2 regions of the Streptomyces sp. NPDC051636 genome follow, and region 2 is predicted to be linked to the other one. Evidence: predicted binding sites of a transcription regulator. Region 2 holds the regulator's gene; the other holds the start of a gene.

Region 1 (7,267 bases), on a different contig from region 2:
CCGCCCTGGCCGCCGCCGCCGAACGCTGGGGCCTGGACCGGGTGCCCCTGACACCCCCGCCGCCCCCGGCCCGCAAGCCGAGGATCACCGCCCGCGACGGTTTCGAGGTCGACGGCCAGGAGGAACTGGACCTGCCCCCGGTCTTCACCACCATCCCCACCAAGCAGAAGGTCGTCTTCCTCACCATCGACGACGGCGCCGAGAAGGACCCGGCGTTCCTGCGCATGATGAGCGACCTGAAGATCCCCTATACCGCGTTCCTCAGCAACTACCTGGTCGAGGACGACTACGGCTACTTCCGGAAGATGCAGGCCAGGGGCATCACCCTCAACAACCACACCCTCACCCACCCCTATCTGCCGGGCCTGTCCTACGAGGAGCAGAAGGACGAGATCTGCGGCATGCAGCGGATCATGCGCAAGCAGTTCGGCAAGCGCCCGGCCGTCTTCCGCCCGCCCTACGGCAACTACAACCGCGACACCCTTGTCGCCGCCAAGTCCTGCGGCATCCAGTACGCGCCCATCTGGGACGAGGAGGTCTTCGTCGACCACTGGGAGTACCGGGAGGACGACCAGAGCCTGCACCCCGGCGACATCGTCCTCTCCCACTTCCGGGGACGGGACGACTGGAACGGCACGATGCCCGACATGGTCCGCCGGTTCCTGGACAAGGTCACCCGCGAGGGGTACGCGGTGGCCCGCCTGGAGGACTACCTGTGAGGCGGCGGTGGCGGCGACCCCGGGCACTGACCGCCGCCGCTCTCACCGGGGCCGCGCTCCTCCTCACCGGCTGCGCCCAGTCCGTCGACCCCATCGAACGGCTCGGCGAGAAGGCGGCCCAGCGGGTACGGCAGCACGCGCCCGCCCGTGACCTCGCATACCGCCACTGGGGCCTGCGCGCTCCCCTCGCCCCGGCCCCCAACCCCCCGGCCCGCCCGCTGGCCCGCCCCCTGGCGCCCGGGACGGCGGGCCCGCCCCTGCCCCCGGTCGTGGACCGCGTCGCCACCCGCGACAAGGTCGTCTTCCTCACCTACGACGACGGCGCCGAGAAGGACCCGCACTTCGTCGACCTGGTCCGCGACCTGCGCCTGCCGGTCAGCATGTTCCTCACCGACAGCGTCGTCGGCCCCGGCTACGGCCACTTCGCCCGCCTCCGCTCGGTCGGCGCCGGCGTCCAGAACCACACCCTCGACCACCCCGCCATGGCCGGACTGCCCTATGCCGGCCAGCGCGCCGAAATCTGCGGCCAGCAGGAGAAACTCAGAGCCCGCTTCGGCATCCGCCCCCGCCTCTTCCGCCCGCCCTACGGCATGTACGACACCACGACCCTGCGCGCCGCCGCCGACTGCGGAGTCTCGGCGGTGGTCCTCTGGCGCGTGTCCTCGACGACCGGCGCCCTCACCTACGCCAGGGGCGACCACCACCTCCGCCCCGGCGACATCATCCAGGTGGGCCCCGACGAGTCCACCGGCCCCACCCTCAAGGAACGCACCCTCCGGCTCTTGCGCCGGGTACAGGCGGAGGGCCTGACGGTGGGCCGTTTGGAGGACTACCTCTGACGGCACCCACCGGCGTCGGAGGCCGGGGCCGCTGCCGTCCGCTTGGGCTGGTGCCGGTCGGCCGGTCCGGCGGGCCCATCCGGTGTTCGAGGCGGAGGCCGATGCCGTCGCTCAGCCCCTCCAGCCCGTCCGGCGGTTGAGGACGAGGCCGTTCAGGCCGAAGCGGGGGTCCGGGGGCGCAGCCCCCAGCAGGCGGCCTCTGCCACCCGGGCAACCAACCCGCACACACGCACGACAAAAGGCTCCCCGCCGCTGACGCGCCGCACGGTAATTGGCACTCCGCTTGACCGAGTGCTAACCGCAGTCATAGTCTCGGCTCTGGCACTCCCCCCTGGAGAGTGCCAAACAAGCGACGGGCAGGTCCGGCACCCGCGACGACGGATCGACCTGGTCGCCACCTCAGACAGTTAACCCCGTGAGATCTCCGAAGGGGGAGGTCGGATCGTGACGACCGCCAGCTCCAAGGTTGCCATCAAGCCGCTCGAGGACCGCATCGTGGTCCAGCCGCTGGACGCCGAGCAGACCACGGCCTCTGGCCTGGTCATCCCGGACACCGCCAAGGAGAAGCCCCAGGAGGGCGTCGTCCTGGCCGTGGGCCCGGGCCGCTTCGAGGACGGTAACCGTCTTCCGCTCGACGTCTCTGTCGGCGACGTCGTGCTGTACAGCAAGTACGGCGGCACCGAGGTGAAGTACAACGGCGAGGAGTACCTCGTCCTCTCGGCTCGCGACGTGCTCGCGATCATCGAGAAGTAGTTCACCCCGAAACATCTGCTGTGAGCTGCGCCCCTGGCCCCCGCGACCAATAACAAGCCGGGCGCCCGGGGCGCAGTTTCTTTTCACCTAGATTTCCGAGAGGGCTCACGCTCCCATGGCGAAGATCCTGAAGTTCGACGAGGACGCCCGTCGCGCCCTCGAGCGCGGCGTCAACAAGCTCGCCGACACGGTCAAGGTGACGATCGGCCCCAAGGGCCGCAACGTCGTCATCGACAAGAAGTTCGGCGCCCCGACCATCACCAACGACGGTGTCACCATCGCCCGTGAGGTCGAGATCGAGGACCCGTACGAGAACCTCGGCGCCCAGCTGGTGAAGGAGGTGGCGACCAAGACCAACGACATCGCGGGTGACGGTACGACCACCGCCACCGTGCTGGCCCAGGCGCTCGTCCGTGAGGGCCTGAAGAACGTCGCCGCCGGCGCTTCTCCGGCCGCCCTGAAGAAGGGCATCGACGCCGCGGTCAAGGCCGTCTCGGACGACCTGCTCGCCTCGGCCCGGCCGATCGACGAGAAGTCCGACATCGCCGCCGTCGCCGCGCTGTCCGCCCAGGACCAGCAGGTCGGCGAGCTCATCGCCGAGGCGATGGACAAGGTCGGCAAGGACGGTGTCATCACCGTCGAGGAGTCCAACACCTTCGGTCTGGAGCTGGACTTCACCGAGGGCATGGCCTTCGACAAGGGCTACCTGTCGCCGTACTTCGTGACGGACCAGGAGCGCATGGAGGCCGTCCTGGAGGACCCGTACATCCTCATCAACCAGGGCAAGATCTCCGCGATCGCCGACATGCTCCCGCTCCTCGAGAAGATCATCCAGGCGAACTCCTCGAAGCCGCTGCTGATCATCGCCGAGGACGTCGAGGGCGAGGCCCTCTCCACCCTGGTCGTCAACAAGATCCGCGGCACCTTCAACGCGGTCGCCGTCAAGGCCCCCGGCTTCGGTGACCGCCGCAAGGCGATGCTGCAGGACATGGCGGTCCTCACCGGCGCCACGGTCATCTCCGAGGAGGTCGGCCTCAAGCTCGACCAGGTCGGCCTGGACGTGCTCGGCTCCGCCCGCCGCGTCACCGTCACCAAGGACGACACCACGATCGTCGACGGTGCCGGCAACTCCGCGGACGTGCAGGGCCGCGTCGCGCAGATCAAGGCCGAGATCGAGAACACCGACTCCGACTGGGACCGCGAGAAGCTCCAGGAGCGCCTCGCGAAGCTGGCCGGCGGCGTGTGCGTGATCAAGGTCGGCGCCGCCACCGAGGTGGAGCTGAAGGAGAAGAAGCACCGCCTGGAGGACGCCATCTCCGCGACCCGCGCCGCGGTCGAGGAGGGCATCGTCTCCGGTGGTGGCTCCGCGCTGGTGCACGCCGCCAAGGTCCTCGAGGGCAACCTCGACAAGACCGGCGACGAGGCCACCGGTGTCGCCGTCGTCCGCCGCGCGGTCGTCGAGCCGCTGCGCTGGATCGCCGAGAACGCCGGCCTGGAGGGCTACGTCATCACCTCCAAGGTCGCCGAGCTCGACAAGGGCCAGGGCTTCAACGCCGCCACCGGCGAGTACGGCGACCTGATCAAGGCCGGCGTCATCGACCCGGTGAAGGTCACCCGCTCCGCCCTGGAGAACGCCGCCTCCATCGCCTCCCTCCTGCTGACGACCGAGACCCTGGTCGTCGAGAAGAAGGAAGAGGAAGAGCCGGCCGCCGCGGGCCACGGCCACGGGCACGCCCACTGACGTACGCCGGTAAGTGGTGAGTGAAGGCCCGGCACCCCCTCGGGGGTGCCGGGCCTTCGCCCAAGGGATCCGGCAAAACGGACACCCTCGCTGTGGAACGCCTGTGCGGCAAGATGGGGGCATGATCCGTGCTGCGCGAATTTTGCCGCTGTTAGTCATCCTCCCCGCGCTGGTTACCGGCTGCGGTACCGAGAAGGCGGGTGCCGGAACCGCGGGCTCCACGTCCCCCACTCCGGACACGTCCGAACTAGACGCCCGTGTCCGGGCGTTGGGCGTGGCACCCGAACTCGTCTACGTCACCCGGGTATCCGGATTCACTCCCGCCCAGCAGTCCGTCGGAGTGAACGGGGATGACGGTTTCTCCGTCTCCTACTGGTCGAAGGACGGCGGCGTCCTCCACCTCTACGTCGACGGAGGCGCGGTGGCCGCCGCTGCCTGCCCGAAGCAGGAGGAGTGCGCGGAACCGGAGAAGGGTCAGAAGGTGCACATCAGCGGCGAGAACGTCTCCCGCAAGGTCCTGCGCGAGGCGGCCCACGCCGTTCACCGCCCCTCCGCCACGGAGCTTGCCGCGCTGCTGCCGTCACCAGCGCCGACGCCGACCGAGCCGGTTCGGCGGGGGGACCTTCCCTCGTACGGGGACGGCGCACCCGACAACAGCGTGGGGGAGGGCGGTTAGGGCCGGGACCGTCGATGAACTGCGGTGCTTCAAGAGCAGCTACAGCGCGGGCAATGGCGGCGACCGGGTCGAGGTCGCGGACGCCCGTACGGCCGTGCTGGTCCGTGACTCCAAGCGGCCGGCGGAGGCGTTCCTCTCCGTCGGCGCCGACGAGTGGGCGGCGTTCGTACGGATAGATGGCAGCGCGGTTGATGGGAGAAGCCCCCGTCCCGATGCGGAACGGGGGCTTCTCCCTGCGGACGTGAGCTACCGCTCCAGCGCGTCCAGCGCCCCCAGCTGCTGCATCAGGCCCAGCTGGTCGTGCTGCCACCAGGTCTCCGCGATCTTCCCGTTGTCGCCGAACCGGAACAGGGTCGTCCCTGTCATGGTGACCTGCTTGCCGGTGGGCGGGATTCCCAGGAAATCGCCCTTGTGCGTGGCGTTCAAGGTCCAGCGCGCACAGACCCGGTCGCCCTGGGCGATCACGTCCTCGACCGTGAACGTGAAGTCGAAGGCACCGCGCCACATCCGGTACTCGCTCCGGGCGGAGTCCAGCCCGATCGTGTCCTGCGGGTTGATCGGATCGTGGCTGTGGATGTCCTCGTCCAGCAGGTCGTTGAGCGGCGGCAGGTCGCCCGCGGTCGCCAGCGTCTCGAAGAACCGCCGGACGGTCTCCGTGGACAACTGCTCGTCCCGTACCACGTCCAGATCGGTGAAGGTGGGCATCTCGTCGCACAGGGCGACCATCTCCCGGAAGATATGGTCGGTCTCCGGGAGGTTCGAGTTCCGCATCGCCTCCTCGTACGACGGGAACTCCACCACTTCGACGATGTGCGACGCGTCCGAGCGGTCCTTGCCGACCACCGCGTGCGTCGCGGTCCGCTTCCCCTTGGTCTGCTCGACCCAGTCGTCCATGAGCCGGTTCATCTCGTCCAACCGGCTGGTCCTGCACTCGATGAGCTGTACGAAGGTCATGACGCCGCCTCCGGCCCCCCTGGTCCGGTTCCGTCACGCCCATTTTCGCACCGGAGCGGCGGCGTCACCCGTCCGCTACTGGGGCCCGTACTTGCGCCCCGTCTTCGAGGTGATACCGCCCAGCAACCCGCGCGGGGCCATCTTCACCAGGCCCATCAGTGCCTTGTAGCGCGGGTCCGGGATGGACAGGGACTTGCCGCGCGCCAGATCGGCCAGCGCCGCCGCGACCAGCTTGTCCGCGTCCAGCCACATCCAGTTCGGGATGTTGTCCGTGCCCATCCCGGCCCGCTCGTGGAACTCCGTGCGTACGAAGCCCGGGCACAGCGCCATCAGCCGTACGCCGCTGCCCGCCAGGTCCCTCGCCGCGCCCTGCGTGAACTGCACGACCCATGCCTTGGACGCGCCGTACGTGCCGCGCGGCACGAAGGCCGCCACCGAGGCCACGTTGACCACGCCGCCGCGCCCGCGCTCCCGCATCGCCTCGGCCGCCGCCGAGGTCAGCCGCAGCACCGCCTCGCAGTGCACCTTCAGCATCCGCAGCTCGTCGGCCATGGACACGTCGAGATAGTGGCCCTTGTTGCCGAAGCCCGCGTTGTTGACCAGCAGATCGACCGGGTTCCTGCGGTCGCCGAGGCGGGCGGCCACCGCCTCGATGCCGTCGTCCGTCGCCAGGTCGGCGGTGAGCACCTCGGCCTCGATGCCGTGCCGGTCGTGCAGCTCGGTCGCCTGCTCGCGCAGCCGTTCGGTGTCCCGCGCCACCAGGACGAGGTCGTGCCCGTCCGCCGCCAGCCGCCGCGCGAACGCGGCGCCGATGCCCGCGGTCGATCCCGTAATCAGAGCCGTTGTCATGGCCCAAGGGTAGTTACCCGGACGGATGGCGTCCGCTCAGCGTACGGACCCCGACGATCGTGCAGGTCCGAAGCGGACACGCCGCGTTCACGTCGGCTCAGGAGGCGTATGTCGCCACGTACTTCCGCGCCTGCTCCAGCGACTCCGGGTGCAGGGCGGAACCCGCCGCGAGCAGCCGCGGCAGCAGCTCCCGCTCCGTCGTCACCGCGCGGAACTGCAGGGCGACCGTCACCTCGTGCTCCGGGCGGTGCACGATCTCGATCGGGTCGCCCGCCTGTATCTCACCCGGCTCGATCACCCGGAGGTACGCACCCGGCGCACCCTTCCGCGTGAACCGTCTGACCCAGCCCCGCTCGCCCAGATGGCCCTGAAACGTACGGCACGGAATACGCCCGCAGGTCACCTCCAGGAGCACCTCGGTACCGATCCGCCAGCGCTCGCCGATCAGCGCGCCGGAGACGTCCAGGCCGTCGGTGGTGAGGTTCTCGCCGAAGGAGCCGTTGACCAGCGTCCGGCCCAGCTCGCGCGCCCAGGCGTCGAGGTCCTCGCGCGCGACGGCGTACACCGCCTGGTCGTCGCCGCCGTGGTGGCGCTTGTCGCCCACCGAGTCCCCGGCGAGCCCGCTCCCGCCCACGCCCTTGGGTCCCGGCGCCGCGACCCGCACCGGCCCGTCCGCCGGGCGCTTGTGGATGGCGGTCAGGCCCTGGGGCTGGTCCGTGTAGGGCACGGGCCGGGG
Region 2 (7,267 bases):
CAAGGGGCCGGAGGCAGCCGTGGTGATCGGGCTCGCCCGCCCCTGGCTGCGACTCCTCGCCCGCGAGGGCTACCGCGTCGCCGACGTCCTGGACCGCCTCAACCAGCTCCTCCTCGACGACGCCACCGAGGCCGCCGACGCCGCCGCCCGCGCCCTGGTCGCCGCGGGCGGCCGCCCGGTCGCCGCCGGCGACGGGCCGCAGACCCGCTTCCTCTCCCTTCTCTACGGCGAACTGGTCCCCTTCGACGGCGGCGTCCGCTGCACCCTCGCCTCCGCCGGACACCCCCTGCCGCTGCTCCTCGGACCCGACGGCGAGGTCCGTACGGTCGCGAAGCCGCAAACGCTCGTCGGGGTCATCGAGGACGAGACGTACACCAGCGAGACGTTCGAGCTGCGCTCCGGCGACACCCTGCTGTGCGTCACGGACGGGGTGACCGAGCGGCGCTCCGGCTCCCGCCAGTTCGACGACGGCGACGGGCTCGCGCGGGCCCTGGCGGGGTGCGCGGGGCTGAGCGCCGAGCTGACCGCGGAGCGGATCAGACGGCTGGTGCACGAGTTCGGCGGCGGGCTGCCGGAGGACGATCTGGCGCTGCTGGTGCTGCGGGCGGAGTAACCGTCCCGGTACGGGACAATGGAGGACATGCCTTCCGCACTCCCCGACGGCGAGCCCGTCCCCGCCGACGGCGCGCTGCCCGCGTCCGCGCTCGCCGGGGCCGCCGACCGACCCCTCGGGTTCTACCTGCACGTTCCGTACTGCGCGACCCGCTGCGGCTACTGCGACTTCAACACCTACACCGCCACCGAGCTGCGCGGCACCGGCGGTGTGCTGGCCTCCCGGGAGAACTACGCGGACACGCTGGTCGACGAGATCCGCCTGGCCCGCAAGGTGCTCGGCGACGACCCGCGCGAGGTCCGCACGGTGTTCGTCGGAGGCGGTACGCCCACGCTGCTGGCCGCCGGCGATCTCGTACGGATGCTGGGGGCCATCCGCGACGAGTTCGGCCTCGCGGCGGACGCGGAGGTCACGACCGAGGCGAACCCGGAGTCGGTCGACCCGGCCTACCTCGCGCGGCTGCGGGAGGGCGGCTTCAACCGGGTGTCCTTCGGGATGCAGAGCGCACGGCAGCACGTGCTGCGCGTGCTGGACCGGACGCATACGCCGGGGCGTCCCGAGGCGTGCGTGGCGGAGGCCCGGGCGGCCGGCTTCGACCACGTGAACCTGGACCTGATCTACGGCACGCCGGGCGAGTCGGACGACGACTGGCGGGCCTCGCTGGACGCGGCCCTGGGGGCGGGCCCGAACCACATCTCCGCGTACGCACTGATCGTCGAGGAGGGCACGCAGCTGGCGCGGCGCATCCGGCGGGGCGAGGTGCCGATGACGGACGACGACGTGCACGCCGACCGCTACCTGATCGCCGAGGAGCGGCTGTCCGCGGGCGGCTTCGACTGGTACGAGGTGTCGAACTGGGCCACCTCGGAGTCCGGCCGCTGCCTGCACAACGAGCTGTACTGGCGGGGCGCCGACTGGTGGGGGGCGGGCCCGGGGGCCCACTCGCACGTGGGCGGGGTGCGCTGGTGGAACGTCAAGCATCCGGGGGCGTACGCGGCGGCGCTGGCGTCGGGTCGCTCGCCGGGTGCCGGGCGGGAGCTGCTGTCGGACGAGGACCGCCGGGTGGAGCGGATCCTGCTGGAGCTGCGGCTGCGGGAGGGGGTACCGCTGTCCCTGCTGAGGGAGGAGGGGCTGACGGCTTCGCGGCGGGCGCTGGGGGACGGCCTGTTGGAGGCAGGGCCGTACGAGGAGGGGCGGGCCGTGCTGACGCTGCGGGGGCGGCTGCTGGCGGATGCGGTGGTGCGGGGCCTTGTGGACTGATCACTCCGGCGGGTGAATCGGTGCGGAACGTCGGTTCGGTCCCTAACCTGATTCGTAGGCTGCCGCCGTACGCGCGGCGGCGGAGAGCGGAGGGCCACGGAGATGACCGCTGTGGATGATCGCCGGGTGCACGACGCCTTCGAGAACCTCGAGGTTCCCGAGGGCTTCAAGGCTGAGCTCATCCGGGGGGAAATCGTGATGATGGCCGGCCCTGACAAGGTCCACAACCGCATCGTGCAGTCCGTGCAGGACCAGATCCCCGCCCACCGATGGGAGCGGCTGCAGACCCAGGACGTGGCCTTTCCCGGTGAGAACAGTGAGCCCCAGCCGGATCTCGTCGTCATGGAGAGCGGAGCCGACGACAGCCCGGGGCGCCTCGTACCTGCCCCAGCCGTGACCATGCTGGTCGAGGTCGTGTCCAGGACCAGCGTCCATCGGGACTACGTGGAGAAGCGGTCGATCTATGCCGCGGGCGGGGTGCCCGTGTATCTGATCATCGATCCCTTCGACGCCAGATGTCTGGTGCTCACGGAGCCGGTCGGTAGCGGTAGGTCAGCGGACTATCAGTCGAAGCGGACGCGGAAGTTCGGCGACCCGGTGCCGCTGCCGTTCGTGGGTATCGACTTGGACACGAGCACGTTCGGCACGCTGCCGCCTCTTACGGATGCGCCGTAACGAAGTCGATCAACTCCTCCACCCGCCCCAGCAACTCCGGCTCCAGGTCCTTGTACGACCGCACCCGCCCCAGAATCCCCTGCCAGGCCGCCCCCGTGTTCTCCGGCCATCCCAGCGCCCGGCACACCCCCGTCTTCCAGTCCTGACCGCGCGGAATCCGGGGCCACGCCTCGATCCCCAGCGAGGACGGCTTCACCGCCTCCCAGATGTCGATGTACGGGTGGCCGACCACGAGGGCGTGTTCGCTGGTCACCGACTCCGCGATCCGCCACTCCTTGGTGCCCGGCACCAGGTGGTCCACGAGCACCCCCAGGCGGGCGTCCGGACCCGGCCCGAACTCCGCGACGATCGACGGCAGGTCGTCCACGCCCTCCAGGTACTCCACGACCACGCCCTCGATGCGCAGATCGTCGCCCCACACCTTCTCGACCAGTTCCGCGTCGTGCCGGCCCTCGACGTAGATGCGCCCGGCGCGGGCCACGCGCGCGCGTGCGCCGGGGACGGCGACCGAGCCGGAGGCGGTGCGGGCGGGGCGGGCAGCAGCCTTTCCGGTCGGCCGTACGAGCGTGACCACCCGGCCCTCCAGCAGGAACCCGCGCGGCTCCAGCGGAAACACCCGGTGCTTGCCGAACCGGTCCTCCAGTGTCACCGTGCCCGCCTCGCAGCGGATCACCGCGCCGCAGAAGCCGGAGCCGGACTCCTCCACCACCAGGCCGGGCTCCGCCGGGACCTCAGGGACGGGCTTCGGCTTCTTCCAGGGAGGGGTCAGGTCGGCGGAGTACTGGCGCATTCGGATGACGATAGGAGAAGCCGCACCGCCATCAGGGCGACACGCCGAAACGCGCCGCCAGCGCGTCCCGCTGCGCCCGGACGAAGGCCGCGTCGACCACCGCTCCGTGACCGGGCACGTACAGTGCGTCCGCGCCGCCGAGGTCGAGGAGCCGGTCGAGGGCGGCGGGCCAGTGGGACGGTACGGCGTCGGGGCCGGCCTGCGGTTCGCCGGACTCCTCGACCAGGTCGCCGCAGAAGACCACCTCGGGCTCGCCGGGGACCAGGACCGCGAGATCGTGGGCGGTGTGACCCGGGCCCACGTTCGCCAGCAGCGCCTGGCGGCCGCCGCCCAGGTCGAGGGTCCACTCGCCGGAGACCAGGTGGCGGGGGAGGGGCAGGGCGTCCACCGCCTCGTCCGCATCCGCCACCGGCAGGCCGTTGCGGACGGCGTCCAGGCGGAGTTCCGCACGCTCGTACGCGAGCACCGCGTCCATGCCCACCGCCGCGAAGACCTCCGCCCCCGCGAAGGCGGCCGCGCCGAAGACGTGGTCGAAGTGGGGGTGGGTGAGCGCGAGATGGGTCACACGGCGGCCGGCCAGTTCCTGCGCCCGCGCACGCAGGCGGGCGCCCTCGGCGAGGCTCGACCCGGCGTCCACCACGAGCGCCGTGCCCTCCCCCAGGACCAGTCCCGCCGTGCAGTCCCAGCCCGGCAGCCGGCACCGCCCGACCCCGGCGGCCAGCCGCTCCCACCCCAGCTCTTCCCAAGTCACCGTCATACCGCGACGCTAGCGGGGACGACCGCACCGGGGCACGGCGGACGTACCGACCTTGCCCGGGGTGTACCCCACAGCCGTACACTGGGCCGGGGAATGCTGGCACTCGCACGCGCAGAGTGCCAGGCGAAGGACCGAAGGGCCGTGGGGACGAGTTTTCTGGAGGTGTGCGCGGATGCTGAGTGAACGCAGGCTTCAGGTGCTGCGCGCCATCGTCCAGGACTACGTGGGCACCGAGGAGCCGGTCGGCTCCAAGGCGCTCACGGAGCGGCACAACCTCGGCGTCTCCCCGGCCACCGTCCGCAACGACATGGCGGCTCTGGAGGACGAGGGGTACATCGCCCAGCCGCACACCAGCGCGGGGCGCATCCCCACCGACAAGGGCTACCGGCTGTTCGTCGACAAGCTCGCGGGCGTCAAGCCGATGACCGCCCCCGAGCGGCGGGCGATCCAGAACTTCCTGGAGGGCGCCGTCGACCTCGACGACGTCGTGGCCCGTACGGTGCGGCTGCTCGCGCAGCTGACCCGGCAGGTCGCGGTCGTGCAGTACCCCTCGCTGACCCGCTCGACCGTGCGGCACGTGGAGCTGCTCGCGCTCGCCCCCGCGCGCGTGATGCTCGTGCTGATCACGGACACCGGCCGGGTCGAGCAGCGGGTGATCGACTGCCCGGCTCCCTTCGGGGAAGCGTCTCTGGCGGACCTGCGCGCGCGGCTCAACAGCCGGGTCGCGGGCCGCCGCTTCACGGACGTGCCGCGGCTGGTCGAGGACCTCCCGGAGGGCTTCGACACAGAGGATCGCGGTACGGTCTCGACCGTGCTCTCCACTCTGCTGGAGACACTCGTCGAGGAGAACGAGGAGCGGTTGATGATCGGAGGCACCGCCAATCTCACCCGCTTCGGACATGACTTTCCCCTCAGTATCCGGCCGGTGCTCGAGGCGCTGGAGGAGCAGGTCGTGCTCCTCAAGTTGCTGGGCGAGGCGAAGGATTCGGGCGTGACCGTGCGGATCGGTCACGAGAACGCCCATGAGGGGCTCAACTCCACGTCGGTGGTGTCGGTCGGCTACGGTTCGGGCGGCGAGGCGGTTGCCAAGCTCGGCGTGGTCGGACCGACCCGCATGGACTACCCGGGAACGATGGGAGCGGTACGCGCAGTGGCACGGTACGTCGGACAGATCCTGGCGGAGTCGTAAGTGGCCACGGACTACTACGCCGTTCTCGGCGTGCGCCGCGACGCGTCGCAGGAAGAGATCAAGAAGGCCTTCCGGCGGCTCGCGCGCGAGCTGCACCCGGACGTCAACCCGGATCCGAAGACCCAGGAGCGGTTCAAGGAGATCAACGCCGCTTACGAGGTGCTGTCGGACCCGCAGAAGAAGCAGGTCTACGACCTCGGCGGCGACCCGCTCTCGCAGGCCGGCGGCGCCGGCGCGGGCGGCTTCGGGGCCGGTGGATTCGGCAACTTCTCCGACATCATGGACGCCTTCTTCGGTACGGCGTCCCAGCGCGGCCCGCGCTCGCGCACCCGGCGCGGCCAGGACGCGATGATCCGCATCGAGGTAGAGCTGGACGAGGCGGCCTTCGGCACGACCAAGGACATCCAGGTTGACACGGCGATCGTCTGCAACACCTGCAACGGTGAGGGCGCCGCGCCGGGCACGAGTGCCCAGACGTGTGACATGTGCCGCGGCCGCGGTGAGGTCTCGCAGGTCACCCGGTCCTTCCTGGGCCAGGTCATGACCTCGCGCCCGTGCCCGCAGTGCCAGGGCTTCGGTACGGTCGTGCCGACCCCCTGCCCGGAGTGCGCCGGCGACGGCCGCGTCCGCTCCCGGCGGACCCTGACCGTGAAGATCCCGGCCGGTGTCGACAACGGCACCCGCATCCAGCTCGCCGGCGAGGGCGAGGTCGGCCCCGGCGGCGGTCCGGCCGGTGACCTCTACGTCGAGATCCACGAGCTGCCGCACCCCACCTTCCAGCGGCGCGGCGACGACCTGCACTGCACGGTCACCCTCCCGATGACCGCGGCGGCCCTCGGCACCAAGGTGCCGCTGGAGACGCTGGACGGCATGGAGGAGGTCGACATCCGCCCGGGCACCCAGTCCGGCCAGTCGATCCCCCTGCACAACCGGGGCGTCACCCACCTGCGCGGCGGCGGCCGGGGCGACCTCGTCGTCCACGTCGAGGTCACCACCCCGACCAAGCTCGACCCCGAGCAGGAACGCCTCCTGCGCGAGCTGGCCAAGCTGCGCGGCGAGGAGCGGCCGCAGGGACAGTTCCAGCCCGGGCAGCAGGGTCTTTTCTCGCGGTTGAAGGATGCGTTCAACGGGCGTTGAGGCCACGCGGGACGGTCCCTGACCACCGACCATGCACCTGGCCTATGCCGGTGGAAGGCCGGATTCGGACTTGTTCGGAGGACGTGACAACATGCGGTCATGTCCTCCGCACTGACCGATCTCTTCCCTCAGCCGATCGTGCAGGCTCCCATGGCGGGCGGTGTCTCCGTCCCCCAGCTCGCCGCCGCCGTCTCCGAGGCCGGCGGCCTCGGGTTCCTCGCCGCCGGGTACAAGACCGCCGACGGCATGTACCAGGAGATCAAGCAGCTGCGGGGCCTGACCGCCCGCCCTTTCGGCGTGAACCTGTTCATGCCGCAGCCCGAGTACGCCGAGTCCGGCGCGGTCGAGGTCTACGCCCACCAGCTGTCCGGCGAGGCCGCCTGGTACGAGACCGAGCTCGGCGACCCGGACAGCGGCCGGGACGACGGCTACGACGCCAAGCTCGCCGTGCTGCTCGACAACCCGGTGCCGGTGGTCTCCTTCCACTTCGGCGTGCCGAGCCGGGACGTGCTGGACTCCCTGCGCCGTGCCGGAACCTTCACCCTGGTCACCGCGACCACCGCCGAGGAGGCCCTCGCGGTGGAGCGGGCCGGGGCCGACGCGGTCATCGCGCAGGGCGTGGAGGCCGGCGGCCACCAGGGCACCCACCGGGACATCCCGGAGACGGACGGCAGCGGCATCGGCCTCCTCTCCCTGATCGCCCAGGTCCGCGAGACCGTCGGCGTCCCGATCGTCGCCGCCGGCGGCATCATGCGCGGCAGCCAGATCGCCGCGGCCATGGCGGCGGGCGCGAGCGCGGCCCAGCTCGGCACCGCGTTCCTCGCCACCCCCGAGTCCGGCGCGAAC

What was found. The regulator HrcA, encoded in region 2, represses chaperone genes, less so after heat shock. The targets are predictions, from matches to a motif close to TTNGCACTCNGNNNNNCNGAGTGCNAA.
Region 1: a site for HrcA is predicted at 1,830-1,856, ahead of groES (co-chaperone GroES). Genes of this name have one in related genera too.

What each region holds. Positions count from the first base shown of each region.
Region 1 is NZ_JBITDA010000031.1:39,723-46,989, forward strand. Features, by position in the region: gene ACIBBH_RS36110 (polysaccharide deacetylase family protein) at 1-719, shown strand, start outside; gene ACIBBH_RS36115 (polysaccharide deacetylase family protein) at 716-1,558, shown strand; gene groES (co-chaperone GroES) at 2,003-2,311, shown strand; gene groL (chaperonin GroEL) at 2,427-4,052, shown strand; gene ACIBBH_RS36130 (hypothetical protein) at 4,327-4,728, shown strand; partial or broken gene ACIBBH_RS36135 (DUF397 domain-containing protein) at 4,616-4,888, shown strand; gene ACIBBH_RS36140 (ester cyclase) at 4,975-5,682, opposite strand; gene ACIBBH_RS36145 (SDR family NAD(P)-dependent oxidoreductase) at 5,758-6,531, opposite strand; gene ACIBBH_RS36150 (MOSC domain-containing protein) at 6,629-7,267, opposite strand, start outside.
Region 2 is NZ_JBITDA010000026.1:30,545-37,811, forward strand. Features, by position in the region: gene ACIBBH_RS33435 (SpoIIE family protein phosphatase) at 1-613, shown strand, start outside; gene hemW (radical SAM family heme chaperone HemW) at 641-1,873, shown strand; gene ACIBBH_RS33445 (Uma2 family endonuclease) at 1,976-2,548, shown strand; gene ACIBBH_RS33450 (DUF3097 domain-containing protein) at 2,532-3,338, opposite strand; gene ACIBBH_RS33455 (MBL fold metallo-hydrolase) at 3,370-4,095, opposite strand; gene hrcA (heat-inducible transcriptional repressor HrcA) at 4,268-5,284, shown strand; gene dnaJ (molecular chaperone DnaJ) at 5,285-6,421, shown strand; gene ACIBBH_RS33470 (nitronate monooxygenase) at 6,521-7,267, shown strand, end outside.